DNA from 3 places in the Serratia sp. Ae19-1 genome. Region 1 is predicted to be linked to each of the others. Evidence: predicted binding sites of a transcription regulator. Region 1 holds the regulator's gene; each other region holds the start of a gene.

Region 1 (5,023 bases):
TGCGCCGCCAGCTGAAAAACGGCGACGTGGTGCTGGTGTGGTCGGAACTGCACGAGAGCGTCAACATCATGCCGCGCGGCCAGTTCCGCGCCGGGCAGGAAGAAATTTAGTGGCGCTCGGTTCTATGACTGACGGAAAAAATCAGGTAACAATGGGGCATTGCAAACCAGCGCGCACCATTTTTTCCTGACATAGAGAGCGTCAACAAGAGCCACAATAATCCCCTGACGCCGGCGCATTCAACACGGAGTGACAACCACCATGTCTGCCAAACATCCCGTTATCGCGGTGACCGGTTCCAGCGGCGCCGGCACCACCACCACCAGCGTGGCGTTCCGCAAAATCTTCCAGCAGCTCAACATTCGCGCCGCCGAGCTGGAGGGCGACAGTTTCCACCGCTATACCCGGCCGGAGATGGACGCGGCGATCCGCAAGGCGCGCGATCTGGGCAGACACATCAGCTATTTCGGCCCCGAGGCCAACGACTTCGGCCTGCTGCAGCAAAGCTTTATCGACTACGGCAAGAACGGCACCGGCCGTTCGCGCAAGTACCTGCACACCTACGACGAAGCGGTGCCATACAATCAGGTGCCGGGCACCTTCACCCCGTGGGAGCCGCTGCCGGCGCCGACCGACGTGCTGTTCTACGAGGGGCTGCACGGCGGCGTGGTCACCGAGCACCATGACGTGGCCAAACATGTCGATCTGCTGGTCGGCGTGGTGCCGATCGTCAACCTGGAATGGATCCAGAAGCTGATCCGCGATACCGGCGAGCGCGGCCACTCCCGCGAAGCGGTAATGGATTCGGTGGTGCGTTCGATGGAAGACTACATCAACTACATCACGCCGCAGTTCTCGCGCACCCACATCAACTTCCAGCGCGTGCCGACGGTGGACACCTCCAACCCGTTCGCCGCCAAGGCCATTCCGTCACTGGATGAAAGCTTCGTGGTGATCCACTTCCGCGGGCTGGATCAGATAGACTTCCCCTATTTGCTGGCGATGCTGCAAGGATCGTTTATTTCGCACATCAATACGCTGGTGGTGCCGGGCGGCAAGATGGGGTTGGCGATGGAGCTGATCATGGCGCCGCTGGTGCAGCGGCTGCTGGAAGGCAAGAAGATCGAATAAGCGCGTTGAGCGCGGCGGCTGGCCGCGCTCCGTCTCGATTACGCCGGCTGGCGGATCTCGAAGCTGTGGGTCACCGTAGCGGCTTTGTTGAGCATCAGCGCCACCGAGCAGTATTTCTCCGCCGACAGGTTCACCGCACGCTCTACGATCTTGTCGGTCAGATCCTGACCGGTGACGATGAAGTGCAGGTTGATATGGGTGAACAGCCGCGGGGCTTCTTCGCGGCGCTCGGAGGTCAGCTTCACCTCGCAATCGCGCACGTCATTGCGCCCTTTTTGCAGGATGGACACCACGTCGATCGCGCTGCAGCCGCCTACCGACATCAGCACCATCTCCATCGGGCTGGGCGCTTTATCGCCGGCGTTGCCGTCCATCAGTACCTGATGGCCGGAGGCCGATTCACCCAAAAACGTTAACCCTTCCACCCATTTAACTCTTGCCTGCATTCTGGTCACTCCGGTTGATTTCTTAAAATCAGAGTACGCTTTCGCATAGAAACAGGCAACGTAACCTGATGCTAATCATGCTGAAGCGAGACAACACGAGACACCCGCCTTACTCTGTGCTACAAACAGAGCCGCAATAAATCTTTCCGGGACACTGCATTTCAGGGAAACGCCCAGAGAAAGGCTCCTTTACCGGTATGTTAACAGAATGTAGCTTGCAGCGCTTACGGCAAGTTAATATGCTAGAGCGACAGCGTATTTTTATGACACGCCTCAAAACTTGCCGGTAGCCCTCGCTCATAACAGCGGCTACAGGCGGGTTTTACAGGGAACTCTGACCCCTGTGACACAAGGCAGCGATAACAACAGAGGATAACAGCGAATGGTTCTCGGCAAACCGCAAACAGACCCTACTCTCGAATGGTTCCTGTCTCATTGCCATATCCACAAATATCCATCGAAGAGTACGCTGATTCACCAAGGTGAAAAGGCCGAAACGCTTTACTACATCGTGAAAGGCTCCGTCGCGGTGCTGATCAAGGATGAAGAAGGTAAAGAGATGATCTTGTCCTACCTCAACCAGGGGGATTTCATCGGCGAGCTCGGATTGTTCGAAGAGGGCCAGGAGCGCAGCGCCTGGGTTCGCGCGAAAACCGCCTGTGAAGTGGCCGAAATTTCCTACAAGAAATTCCGCCAGCTGATCCAGGTGAACCCGGACATCCTGATGCGTCTGTCCGCCCAAATGGCGAGCCGCCTGCAGGTCACTTCCGAAAAAGTGGGCAACCTCGCCTTCCTGGACGTTACCGGCCGCATCGCGCAAACCTTGCTGAATCTGGCGAAGCAACCCGACGCCATGACTCACCCGGACGGCATGCAGATCAAAATCACCCGTCAGGAAATCGGCCAGATCGTCGGCTGCTCGCGCGAAACCGTTGGCCGTATTCTGAAAATGCTGGAAGACCAAAATCTGATTTCCGCCCACGGCAAAACCATTGTCGTCTACGGCACCCGTTAATCCCTGAAAAAACGGCGCAATCTGCGCCGTTTTTTATCTGCTCGCTGCCATGTGGCGTCGTCTGATCTACCACCCGGAAGTCAATTACGCACTGCGACAAACGCTGGTGTTGTGCTTGCCGGTGCTGTTCGGCCTGCTGATCGGCCAACTGCAGCTCGGCCTGATGTTCTCTCTGGTGCCCGCCTGCTGCAATATCGCCGGTCTCGACACGCCGCATAAGCGCTTCTTTAAACGGCTGATCGTCGGCGGTGCGCTGTTCGCCCTCAGCAGCCTGCTGCTGCAACAGGCCCTGCTGTGGCATCTGCCGCTGCCGGCACTGATGCTGGGTCTGGCGCTGTTGCTCGGCGTCACTGGCGAAATCAGCCCGCTGCACGCCCGGCTGTTGCCGGCGGCGCTGGTGGCCGCCATCTTCGCTCTCAGCATGGCCGGCACGGTACCAATCTGGCAGGCGCCGTTGTTGTACGTCATCGGCACCGCCTGGTACGGCTTATTCACCTGGTTCTGGTTCAAACTGTGGAAAGAGCAGCCAATGCGCGAGACGTTGAGCCAGCTTTATCTGGAACTGGCGGACTACTTCGAAGCCAAGTATTCGCTGCTGACCCAACACACCGACCCGCAAACCGCGCTGCCGCCGCTGCTGGTGCGCCAGCAAAAGGTGATGGATCTGATCAGCCTACTGTACCAACAGCTTAATTTCCTGCCGCACGCCAACAACCTCGATCAAAAGCGCCTGCAGCGCGCCTTTCAGGTGGCGATGGACCTGCAGGAGCACATCACCGTCAGCCTGCATCTGCCGGAAGAAGTGCAGAAGCTGATGGAGCAGAGCCAGGCCGAAGCAATCATTCGCCGCAACGCCCAGGTGATCGCCGGCCGGCTGCGCGTGGTGGCGCACGATATTCTCTACCATCAACATTCGAAGCGCTTTTCCATGACGCACGAGCTGGCAGCGCTGGAAAAAATGGCGGCGCAGCATCCCGACAACCCGGTCGGCCAGTTTTGCTACTACCATTTCAGCCGCATCGCCCGCCTGCTGCGCACCCAGCACCCGCTGTACCGCCGCGATTTGATGCCCAGCCAGCACCGCCTGCCGTTTTGGCCGGCGTTGGCCAGCTACCTGTCGTTCAAATCCACCGCCCTGCGCAATGCCGCGCGGCTGGGGGTAACGCTGGCGGTCGGCAGCAGCCTGGGGGCGGTATTCAACCTGCCGAAGCCTTACTGGATCCTGCTCACCATCATGCTGGTGAGTCAAAACGGCTATAACGCCACCCGGGTGCGCATTCAGCACCGTGCGCTGGGCACGATCGCCGGCCTGTTGCTGGCGGCGGGTCTGCTGCAGCTGCAGTTACCGGAAGGGGAAACGCTGAGCATCATGCTGGTGATCACCCTGCTGGCCTACCTGGTTTCGCGCAAGAACTACGGGCTGTCGGTGATCGGCTTTACGGTCACGGCGGTTTACACCCTGCAGCTGCTGGCGCTGAACGGCTCGCATTTTCTGGTGCCGCGCCTGATCGATACGCTGATCGGCTGCGTGCTGGCGTTCGGCGGCACCATTTGGCTGTGGCCGCAGTGGCAAAGCGGGCTGCTGCGCAAAAATGCCCATCAGGCGCTGGAGAACGATCAGGCCGCGCTGCGGCTGATGCTGAAGCAACCCGAGCCGGACGCCGCCTCGCTGGCCTACGCCCGCATGCAGGTCAACCAGGCGCACAATGCGCTGTTCACCGCGCTCAATCAGGCGATGCAGGAACCGGGATTCGCCTCGAACTATCTGGCTGACATGCGGCTGTGGGTCACTCACAGCCAGTTCATCGTCGAGCACCTGAACGCCATGACCATTCTGGCGCGCGAGCACTACATGCTGACGCCGAAGCTGGCGGAAGAGTATCTGCAAACCTGTGAAATCGCGCTGCAAAGCTGCCAGCAGCGGCTGGAATACGATGGCCCGAGCAGCGACAACAGCGGCATCATGCAGCCGCCGGACCTGCATCCGGACATGCCCGTCACCGAGATGGAGCGCCATCTGCGGCGCATCCTGTCGCACCTGAGCGTGATGCATACCATTTCGTCGCTGGCCTGGCGCCAGCGCCCGCACCACGGCATCTGGCTCAAACGCAAACTGCGCGATCAATAAGGGCGCGGCATGCCGCGCCCCGTTAATCGCCGCACGGGCTTCAGGCGTTGATCACGTCCTGCACCGCCAGCTCGAACAGCGCCATGCCGGCTTCGATATCCTGCAGCTCCACCACCAGCGACGGCGCAAAACGAATCACGTTCGGCCCGGCGTTGAGGATCATCAGCCCACGCGCAGCGGCGGCGGTGAGGAAGTCACGCGCTCTGCCGTGATAATGCGGCGTCAGCTCAGCGCCAATCAGCAACCCCATACCGCGAATGGCGGTGAAAATACCGTATTTATCGCCGATATTCTGCAAAGCCT
Region 2 (5,023 bases), on a different contig from region 1:
CGCGCCCAACTGCTGGATTCCGACGGCCTGCTGCGCAACTCCTCCGATCCTTATGTCATGGTGCGCGAGGCTTACTTCCAGCGCCACGATTTCATCGCCAACGGCGGTTCGCTCAAGCCGGAAGAGAACCCGAACGCCAAGGCGATTCAGGGCGAGTTGGACGAGATCGACTCGCAGTAATCTCTGGCCTTATGCCAAAGAAAACCCGCCATCAGGCGGGTTTTTTTATGCCACGAGCGGCAGGCAAAGAAAAAGCGCCCCGTGGGGCGCTTTGGCATCTTTCTCAAGCGAGATTAGAAGCGGTAGTTGAAGTTGGCGCCGTACAGCCAGGCCTTGCCCACAGAGTTGAAGGTGTAAGGGCCTTCGTTGATGGTGACTTTCTGGCCGTGCATGTAGGACACGCCGACGTCAACCGAAGCGTCTTTGTTGAACGCATAAGAGGTACCTGCACTGACCCAGAAGCGGTCCTGATCCGGAATGGAGATGGAACGGTTCTGTGCCGGCACCGGGCTGTCATCGAAGGCAACGCCGCCGCGGAAGGTCCAGTTGTCGTCGTAGAAGTAAGTGGTACCCAGCGCGATGCGGTAAGCGTCGCGGAAGCCTTCATGCTTCTGGAACAGCGTTTGACCGTTGCTGCCGGTGGCTCTCAGCTCCTGGAACTGACTCCAGCTGGTGTAGGCCAGGCTGTAGTGGATGGCCCACTGCGGTGCCACTTTGTTGTAACCGGACAGTTCCCACATTTCCGGCAGGTTCAGATCCAGAGAACCTGGGATGGTGCTGCCGCTGGTGCCCCACGGTAAGCCCACGCCCAGCGCCTGGGTAATTGGGTTGTACTGTGCCGGCAGGCTGCTCTTGTAGTCACCGTCGAACTTGATTTTCACTTCAGAGCGATAGGTGAAGCCGTAACGGTTGTTTTCATCCACTTCGTACAGCAGGCCGGCGTTCCAGCCGAAGCCCCATTTATCGCCTTTCAGGTGAGAAATCTGGGTGTCGCCAGGGATTTGAGCAATCATCCCGGCTTGCTGAGGCGTTAATTTACCGGTTTGCAGGCCTTGACCGGCAAGCAGCTTCGGCAATTCACCAGCGTAGCGTTCCAGTTTGGCTCTGGCGTAGACGGCATCAAAGCCCAGGCCGAAGCTGAAATGTTGATCCAGGCGGTAAGCGCCGCTCAGGTTCAGGTTCAGGGTTTCCAGATCGGTTTTACCGCCGTAAGCGCCCGCGGTGTAGCCGTCGTTGAATTCGGTCGCCAGGCCGTAGTTGCTGGTGACAGAGCCGCCTACGGCGAACTGATCGTTAATCGGGTGAACGTAATGCAGGTTCGGCACCCAGGCGGTTGGCGCGATGTTTTTCGCATCCAGGCTGGCGCCGGAAGGAGATTTGCCGGTGATGTCTACGTCTGGATCGATGAAGACCGCGCCGATGGAGAGTTCCGGGCGGGTATACATCATCAACAATGCCGGGTTGCGGCTCGCGGAGGCCGCCGTATCCGCCATGGCGCCTTCGCCAGAATACGAACGTCCTAAACCAGCTGCTGAGAACTCGTTCAGCTGGAATCCTGCGGCAGACACGTTTGAAGAAATAATTGCCACTGCAGCTGCGAGAGCTGATTTAGTCAATAGGTTTTTCTGGCTCATGACCAAAACCTCATTATGTGTTTATTATTTAAACTATTGTTACACGAAGTAACAAGGAGCGCGGGATTGTAGGGTCCGTTATCGTTCAGACAAATCAGACCAGTGGCTGAAGTATAGGTCTGACCTGTGAAGATGTTGCAAGTTTGTTTTTGAAATATTTCTAACCTGATATCAAAAAAGAGATCCGCTTAACAAAAAGCCAGCGGTAAATAACAAAATTCTTACTATTCCTTAGCAGACGCTCATTTTTATTTGTGATTTCCATCACTTAAAACACCCAGTAAAAGTAAGTGCTAGTGATTGCCTGCGCGGAGGAGTAAAATACCCGCAGAATTTTGTGGCTTTGTGCCGGTGAGTAAAACGGCAATTTGGGCTGATAACAGAGGCCCTTGAGGAGAACCAATCATGTCAGATGCAATTAATAAATGCAGCGCCCAGGAAACCGCAGCCTGCTGCTGTGTGGATGTCGGCACCGTGATGGATAATACCGATTGCACCGCATCCTACAGCCAAGTGTTCAGCAATCAACAAGATGCGGAGGCGATGTTGGCGGCCCTGAGCGAAAAGGCGCGCGCGGTCGAATCCGACCCTTGTGACATCAGCAGTAGCATTAAACCGGTTGACGGCGGCGTGCAGTTGGAGGCCGATTTCACCTTCGCCTGCCAGGCGGAAACCCTGATCTTCCAGCTCGGTCTGCGTTAATCCCGCTTTACCCCCGGCGCCGCCTGTTGCGCGCCGGGGATTTCCTTTCCCGTATCCCCTCCTGTAGAAAGTGCGCCTGCTCGCAGTTTTGATCTCTGCCGGTTTGCCAAATGTAACCGTTTGGTTAACAATGACCTCATCAGGTCAGACCTCTTTCTGCCCATTGCGCTGACGTTATTTTCTTCAGGAGCATTTATGAGTAAGGCACTGCCGTTGGTGACCCGTCATGGTGACCGCATTGCGATTGTGAATGGACTGCGTACCCCTTTTGCCAAACAGGCGACCGCCTATCACGGCATTCCGGCGGTGGATTTAGGGAAAACGGCGGTGAGTGAGCTGTTGGCGCGCAGCGGTATCGATCCGCAGCTTATCGAGCAACTGGTGTTCGGCCAGGTGGTACAAATGCCCGAGGCGCCGAACATCGCGCGTGAAATCGTGCTCGGCACCGGCATGAGCGTCCACACCGACGCCTACAGCGTGTCGCGCGCCTGCGCCACCAGTTTCCAGGCGATCGCCAACGTGGCGGAGAGCATCATGGCCGGCAGCATCAGCGTCGGCATCGCCGGCGGGGCCGACTCTTCTTCCGTCTTGCCGATCGGCGTCAGCAAAGCGCTGGCGCGCACGTTGGTGGACGTCAACAAGGCGCGCACGCTGTCGCAGCGCCTCAAGCTGTTCAGCCGGCTTAAATTCCGCGATCTGATGCCGGTGCCGCCAGCGGTGGCGGAGTATTCCACTGGCCTGCGCATGGGCGATACCGCCGAACAGATGGCGAAAAGCCACGGCATCACCCGTGAAGCGCAGGATGCGCTGGCGCACCGTTCCCACGAGCTGGCGGCCAAGGCCTGGCGAGAGGGCTGGCTGCGCGACGAGGTGATGACCGCCTACGTGCCGCCTTACCGCGCGCAGCTTTCTGAAGACAACAACATCCGCAAAGACTCCAGCCTGGCTTCCTACGCCAAGCTGAAGCCGGCGTTCGATCGCAAGCATGGCAGCGTCACCGCGGCCAACAGTACGCCGCTGACCGACGGCGCGGCGGCGGTATTGATGATGAGCGAATCGCGCGCCAAAGAGCTGGGGCTGCAGCCGCTGGGCTATTTGCGCAGTTTCGCCTTCGCCGCCATCGACGTGTGGGAAGACATGCTGCTGGGGCCCTCCTACGCCACGCCGCTGGCGCTGGATCGCGCCGGCATCGGTCTGGCGGATCTGACGCTCATCGACATGCATGAAGCCTTCGCCGCGCAAACGCTGGCTAACCTGAAGATGTTCGCCAGCGAAGCGTTCGCTCGCGAGAAGCTTGGCCGCAGCCAGGCGATCGGTGAGGTGGACATGGACAAATTCAACGTGTTGGGCGGTTCTATCGCCTATGGCCACCCGTTCGCCGCCACCGGCGCACGGATGATCACCCAGACGCTGCATGAGCTGAAACGCCGTGGCGGCGGGCTGGGCCTGACCACCGCCTGCGCCGCCGGCGGGTTAGGGGCCGCGATGATCGTGGAGGTGGAATAATGAGCTTCGAGAACGCATTGCACGAACAGCGCGCCACGCCGTCGGCTTTTCAGCTGACGATTCGCCCCGACAACATCGGCGTGATCACCATCGACGTGCCGGGTGACAAGGTCAATACGCTCAAGGCCGAGTTCGTCGAACAGGTCAACGACGTGCTGATCCGGGCGCAGCAGCATACCGCGCTGGAAGGGCTGGTGATCGTTTCCGGCAAGCCGGACTCGTTTATCGCCGGCGCCGACATCACTATGATCGCCGCCTGCGCCAGCGCCAAAGAGGCGGAGACGCTGGCCAAAAAAGGGCAGAGCACGCTGGCGCAGATCGCCGCTTTTCCAGTGCCGGTGGTGGCGGCCATTCACGGCGCCTGCCTGGGCGGCGGCCTGGAGCTGGCGCTGGCCTGCCACGGCCGCGTCTGTTCGCTGGATGACAAAACCGCGCTCGGTCTGCCGGAAGTGCAGCTGGGTCTGCTGCCGGGCTCCGGCGGCACTCAACGTCTGCCGCGTCTGATCGGCGCCGCCAAGGCGCTGGATATGATCCTGACCGGCAAGCACATTCGCGCCCGCCAGGCGCTGCGCATGGGGCTGGTGGACGACGCCGTGCCGCCGTCGATTTTGTTGCAGACCGCTATCGAGCGGGTGAAGCAGGGCTGGAAGCATCAGCGCGAGCTGCCGTGGCAGGATCGCCTGCTCAACGGCCCGCTGGGCAGAAACCTGCTGTTCAGCATAGTGCGCAAGAAAACGTTGGCGAAAACGCATGGCAACTACCCGGCGGCGGAGCGCATCATTCAGGTGGTGCGCACCGGGCTGGATCACGGCAGCGCCAGCGGCTATGAGGCCGAAGCGCGCGCCTTCGGCGAATTGGCTATGACGCCGCAGTCGGCGGCGCTGCGCAGCCTGTTCTTCGCTTCCACCGCGCTGAAAAAAGAACGGGGCGGCAATGCCAGGCCGCACACCCTGCATCGCGTCGGCATTCTCGGCGGCGGCCTGATGGGCGGCGGCATCGCCTGCGTTACCGCCACGCGCGGCGGGTTGCCGGTGCGCATCAAAGACATCAATGAAACCGGCATCAATCACGCGCTGAAATACAGCTGGGATGTGCTCGGCAAGCGGGTGCGCAGCAAGCGCATGCGTCCGGCGGAGCGGCAAAAGCAGATGATGCTGATCTCCGGCTCTACCGATTACACC
Region 3 (5,023 bases), 810 kb from region 1:
GGCACCATCAGCTGCTCCCGCAGGCTCGCTTGCAACGCGTCCGGGTGATTCAGCAGGATCAGATAGGTTTCGCAGGCCTGAGTGATCAGCGTCAGCGACAGGGTATGCAACGCTTTTACCCGGCGATTGACCTTCTGCCAGCGCGAGGACTCCATCATCAGGTTGTTGCGCATGCCGTCCAGCGCCGTGGTGCTCTTCACCAGGTTGCTCCAGGCGCGGTCGATGTCCTCTTTATCGGCGTTGCTGATGCACATCTGCAGCAGGCGGTATTGATCCACCAGCAGTTGATCGACCGCCCGATCGATGTCCTGCTTGATCGAGCGCGGCGAAAACAGCAGATCCGCCAGCACGGCACTGACGATCCCCAGCACGATCTCGCTGCAACGCTCAATAGCGAACTGCGGCGCTTCCAACAGATGGGCTTCGCTGGTCGCGACGGTGACGATGATGATCAGCGCGGTATAACCGGCCAACCCCCAGGCGTAAGAATTTTCCACCTTGATCAGCGAAGAAATCCAGGTGCAGAACCCGGCCCAGATGCAGCACAGCAGCAGCATTACCACCGGCGCGCGGGCGGTGGTGATGATAATGATCAGGCCGACGAAGCAGCCGATAAAGGTGCCGATGATGCGCAGCCAGCCACGATGGCGGATGGCGCCGGAGAAGGGTTCACCGCCGGCGGCAAAGGCCGGGCCGGCGGCGACGATGGCGGCGGTCATCGCCGACCACCGCGGGGTTTCCAGATTGAGGTGGAAGCCGACGAACAGCGCAAACACAATCGCGAAGCTGAGTTTGAAGGCAAATCTCAGCCGGATGAAGGTTGGGCTGTTCATCAGCCGAACTCACGCAGCCGGTGCATCAGGCGCACAAAAGGCGAGCCGCTGTCGGCATTGCGGTCGTTCTTGCCGACGATCACCACGGTCGCGGTAGTGCCGGCCGGGTACGGATGTTGCTGATCCTTGGCGTCCAGCAGGATCTTCACCGGCACGCGCTGCGCCAGGCGCACCCACTCCAGGTTGCTGTCGATCGACGCCAACCCTTTGCTGTTGACCGTGCTGCTGCTGTTGTTTACCGCCGCCGCCACACTGTCGACGGTGCCGTGCATGATGCGGTTGCTGCCCAGCGGGGTGATCTCCGCGCGGTCGCCCTTATTCAGGCCGCTCAGCTTGGTTTCTTCCAGGTAAGCCAGGATGTAGAAGGAGTCTTTCTTCACTAACGCCACCGCCACCGAGCCGCGAGTGATGTATTCACCGGCGTGTACGTTGAGGTTGGTGATCCAGCCATCGGCCGGGGCGCGCACCGTGGTGCGTTCCAGATCCAGCTGCGCCAGCTCGCGCGCCGCTACGGCCTTCGCCAGCTGGTGCTGCACGGTCTGCAGCGAGTTGTTCGACTGGTCGATCTCTTCCTGCGACATCGCCTGCACGCCCAGCTTCACGCGGCGGCCGGCCTCACGCCGTTTTTCCGCCGCCAGCGTCTGATAGTAGGCGACGTCGGCGCCGGCTTCTGCCAGGGCCTGCTCATAGCGCGGCCGATCGACCACGAACAGCACCTGCCCTTTTTTCACCAGTTGGTTGTCCACCACCGGCACGTCGGTCAGCAGGCCGCTGACGTCCGGGGCGATCGCCACCACGTCGGCGGTGAACTTGGCGTCGCGCGTCCACGGCGACTCGGTGTAAAACACCCAGGCCTTGAACACCGCAACGATCCCCAGCAGCACAAGAATCAAAGTGATCGCGATCCGGGTTATTTTTATCGAAAAATTTTTCACAGCGACCTCAAACAAAAAGACATGAAATCAAATAAAACAGGCAGCAATACAGCGCGGTGTTAAACAGCGCCGGATGCCAGACAAAATCGTAAATCCCCGTCGGCTGCAGCAGGCGGCGCAGGAGAAAAAACAGCGCCAGCGACACCAACAGCTCGAAAAACACCGGCGGAAACGACAGTCCGAAGATGACCATAACCGGAAGCAAACTCATCACTTTTTCCTTATTGTTCACTGCGCCGGGGGACGACGGGCCTTGCCATTCACATTCTCTTTACATTTTAGCGTGCGCGCGCCACAAATCTTGACCGGACAGCTTGTCCAGGTCACGAACCCGAAAAAAGGTTAAACTTTGGGGCAGACATCCACGACAGGGATTGCGAGGGTGCCGGAGGAGCGGCAGGATTGCAGGGCCGCTCGCTCTCGCACGTTGGTAAGGTCTATTCACCCGACCACGTTATATTAGCCTGCTTACTATCAAGGCATCAACAATCTGTGATCTAAATCACTTTTAAGCCAGAGTGAATAATGGAAAGATTAAAACGGATGTCGGTATTCGCCAAAGTGGTTGAGTTCGGGTCGTTTACCGCGGCCGCGCGCCAACTCGACATGAGCGTTTCATCGATCAGCCAAACCGTCTCGAAACTGGAAAATGAGCTGCAGGTCAAGCTGCTGAACCGCAGCACGCGCAGCATCGGCCTGACCGAAGCCGGCAAAATCTACTATCAGGGCTGCCGGCGCATGCTGCAGGAAGTCAGTGAAGTGCATGAGCAGCTGTATGCGTTTAACAATACGCCCGCCGGCACGCTGCGCATCGGCAGCTCCTCCACCATGGCGCAAAACGTGCTGGCGAACATGACCGCCGAAATGATGAAAGAGTACCCGGGCCTGACGGTCAACCTGGTGACCGGCATACCGGCGCCGGATCTGATCGCCGACGGGCTGGATCTGGTGATCCGCACCGGGGCGCTGCAGGATTCCAGCCTGTTCTCTCGCCGCCTGGGGCAGATGCCGATGGTGGTGTGCGCCGCCAAAAGCTACCTGAGCCAGCACGGCACGCCGCAGAAACCGAGCGACATGGTTAACTTCTCCTGGCTGGAATACAGCGTGCGGCCTGACAGCGAATTTGAACTGATGTCGCCGGAAGGCATCACCACGCGCATTTCGCCGCAGGGGCGTTTCGTGACCAACGACTCCTCCACCATGATTCGCTGGTTGAAAAACGGCGCCGGCATCGCCTACGCCCCGCTGATGTGGGTGATCGAAGAGATCAAACGCGGCGAGATCGAGATCCTGTTCAAAAGCTACCATTCGGATCCGCGGCCGATCTACGCGCTCTATACCGAAAAGGACAAACTGCCGCTGAAGGTGCAGGTGTGCATCAACTATTTAACCGACTATTTCGAGCGCGTAGCGGCGGTCTATCAGGGCTATCGCTGAGCGGCGCTCAAATAGCGGCGCGCCAGCGCGCCCAGCAGCATCAGCGCCAACATGCCGAGGCCCCACAGCAGCCAAACGGCGTAACCCGCCCAGGTCAGCAACAGAGGAAAATAGCTCGCCAGCCCGCTGCCCAGCTGTTTCAGCCACGGCAGCCAGGCGTCCAGCATCGTCTGCGGCACCAGGCTCAGCGCGCCGTTTACCGGCAGGGATGCGTCGCCGGCCGCCTCCGCCAACGCCGGGAGCCAGGCCAGCATACCGGCAACGCCCCAGGCCAGCAGCGTCCACAGCACCATCGCGCCGAGCAACAGCGCGAGCGTCCAGCCGCCCCGGTTCACGGTACGCCGCCGCCGCACTGCGGGCAAAAGCGGCTGCCCGGCGGCAGCGGCGCGGCGCACTGCCCGCAGGTGGCGCTCACCGCGGCAAACGGCTGGCCGCAACGGTGACAGTAACGCGCGCCCGATTTATTCACCGCCTGGCATTCCGGACACTGTGGCCCCTGATCGCCATACTGGCTATAGCGGTTGCCATGATGCCCGCCGCGGTGACCCGCGCGCTGATGACCGCCGTTAACACCGCCTTGCCCCAACAACCTTTTCAGTAAGCTCATCACGCCTCTCCTCTGTGCATTAACGCTGAACCTCACTGTAAACCCTGGAGTAAACTCCAGGGTAAAGCCCGGCGAGCAGGATTTACGTTTCATTACATCGAATTATCGGCAAGGCTTTGATGTGGTTAACAAAATCCGCATCGGCATTCCCCCACCTCGCCGCACTGCGTTATGCTGCGGGAACCTCTCCCTGTATCAGGAATAACCATGAAAAAAATCATACTGGACTGTGACCCGGGGCATGACGACGCTATCGCCCTGCTGCTGGCCTGGGGCAATCCGCAGATCGACCTGCTGGCGGTCACCACCGTGGTGGGCAACCAAACGCTGGATAAAGTAACGCGCAACGCCCTGGCGGTGGCGCGCATCGCCAATATCACCGGCGTGCCTTTCGCCGCCGGCTGCCCGCGCCCGCTGGTGCGCAATATCGAAGTGGCGCCTGACATTCACGGCGATTCCGGCCTCGATGGCCCGGTATTGCCGGAGCCCCACCTGCAGTTGGATGCGCGCCATGCGGTAGATCTGATCATCGATACGGTGATGGCTCATCCGCCCGGTAGCGTGACGCTGGTGCCGACCGGCGGCCTGACCAATATCGCCATGGCGGTGCGCAAAGAGCCGCGCATCGCCGAACGGGTCAAGGAAGTGGTGTTGATGGGAGGCGGCTATCATGTGGGCAACTGGAGCGCGGTGGCGGAATTCAATATCAAAATCGACCCCGAAGCGGCGCACATCGTGTTTAACGAAAAATGGCCGCTGACCATGGTCGGGCTGGATCTCACCCACCAGGCGCTGGCCACGCCGGCAGTCTGCGAACGCATCGCCGCCCTCGGCACCCGGCCGGCCACGTTCGTCGGCGAATTGCTGGCATTCTTTGGCCGTATGTACCAACAGGCGCAGGGCTTTAGCGCCCCGCCGGTACACGACCCCTGTGCAGTCGCCTACGTGATCGATCCCAGCGTGATGACGGTGCGCAAGGCACCGGTGGATATCGAACTGACCGGCACCCTGACGCTAGGCATGACGGTGGCGGACTTCCGCGCGCCGCCGCCGCCGGATTGCCACACCCAGGTGGCGGTCAAACTGGATCAGGATAAATTCTGGGATCTGGTGGTGGATGCGCTGGAGCGGATCGGTGAGGTGGAGTAAGCGAATGAGAGACGAGATTAACGCGCTTTTACGGGCGCGTTAATCTGCATCATATCGCGTCA

Evidence for each region. Region 1 encodes CRP, which controls carbon source genes, mostly activating them, when cyclic AMP is high. Its sites were predicted from a motif close to ATGTGANNNNNNTCACAT; they were not measured.
Region 2: a site for CRP is predicted at 1,887-1,904, ahead of AAIE04_RS20885 (YfcZ/YiiS family protein). Genes of this name have one in related genera too.
Region 3: a site for CRP is predicted at 2,259-2,276, ahead of aaeR (HTH-type transcriptional activator AaeR). Genes of this name have one in related genera too.

What each region holds. Positions count from the first base shown of each region.
Region 1 covers NZ_JBCHWD010000002.1:951,155-956,177, reverse strand. Annotated here, with positions in the region: gene AAIE04_RS09780 (YheU family protein) at 1-110, shown strand, start outside; gene AAIE04_RS09775 (phosphoribulokinase) at 262-1,131, shown strand; gene AAIE04_RS09770 (OsmC family protein) at 1,170-1,577, opposite strand; gene crp (cAMP-activated global transcriptional regulator CRP) at 1,960-2,592, shown strand; gene AAIE04_RS09760 (YccS/YhfK family putative transporter) at 2,642-4,720, shown strand; gene argD (bifunctional acetylornithine/succinyldiaminopimelate transaminase) at 4,761-5,023, opposite strand, start outside.
Region 2 covers NZ_JBCHWD010000008.1:126,029-131,051, reverse strand. Annotated here, with positions in the region: gene mlaA (phospholipid-binding lipoprotein MlaA) at 1-180, shown strand, start outside; gene fadL (long-chain fatty acid transporter FadL) at 294-1,634, opposite strand; gene AAIE04_RS20885 (YfcZ/YiiS family protein) at 2,040-2,336, shown strand; gene fadI (acetyl-CoA C-acyltransferase FadI) at 2,532-3,842, shown strand; gene fadJ (fatty acid oxidation complex subunit alpha FadJ) at 3,842-5,023, shown strand, end outside.
Region 3 covers NZ_JBCHWD010000002.1:141,387-146,409, forward strand. Annotated here, with positions in the region: gene aaeB (p-hydroxybenzoic acid efflux pump subunit AaeB) at 1-833, opposite strand, end outside; gene aaeA (p-hydroxybenzoic acid efflux pump subunit AaeA) at 833-1,768, opposite strand; gene aaeX (p-hydroxybenzoic acid efflux pump operon protein AaeX) at 1,776-1,979, opposite strand; gene aaeR (HTH-type transcriptional activator AaeR) at 2,294-3,205, shown strand; gene AAIE04_RS06175 (hypothetical protein) at 3,196-3,540, opposite strand; gene AAIE04_RS06180 (zinc ribbon domain-containing protein) at 3,537-3,812, opposite strand; gene uriH (uridine-preferring nucleoside hydrolase UriH) at 4,020-4,961, shown strand.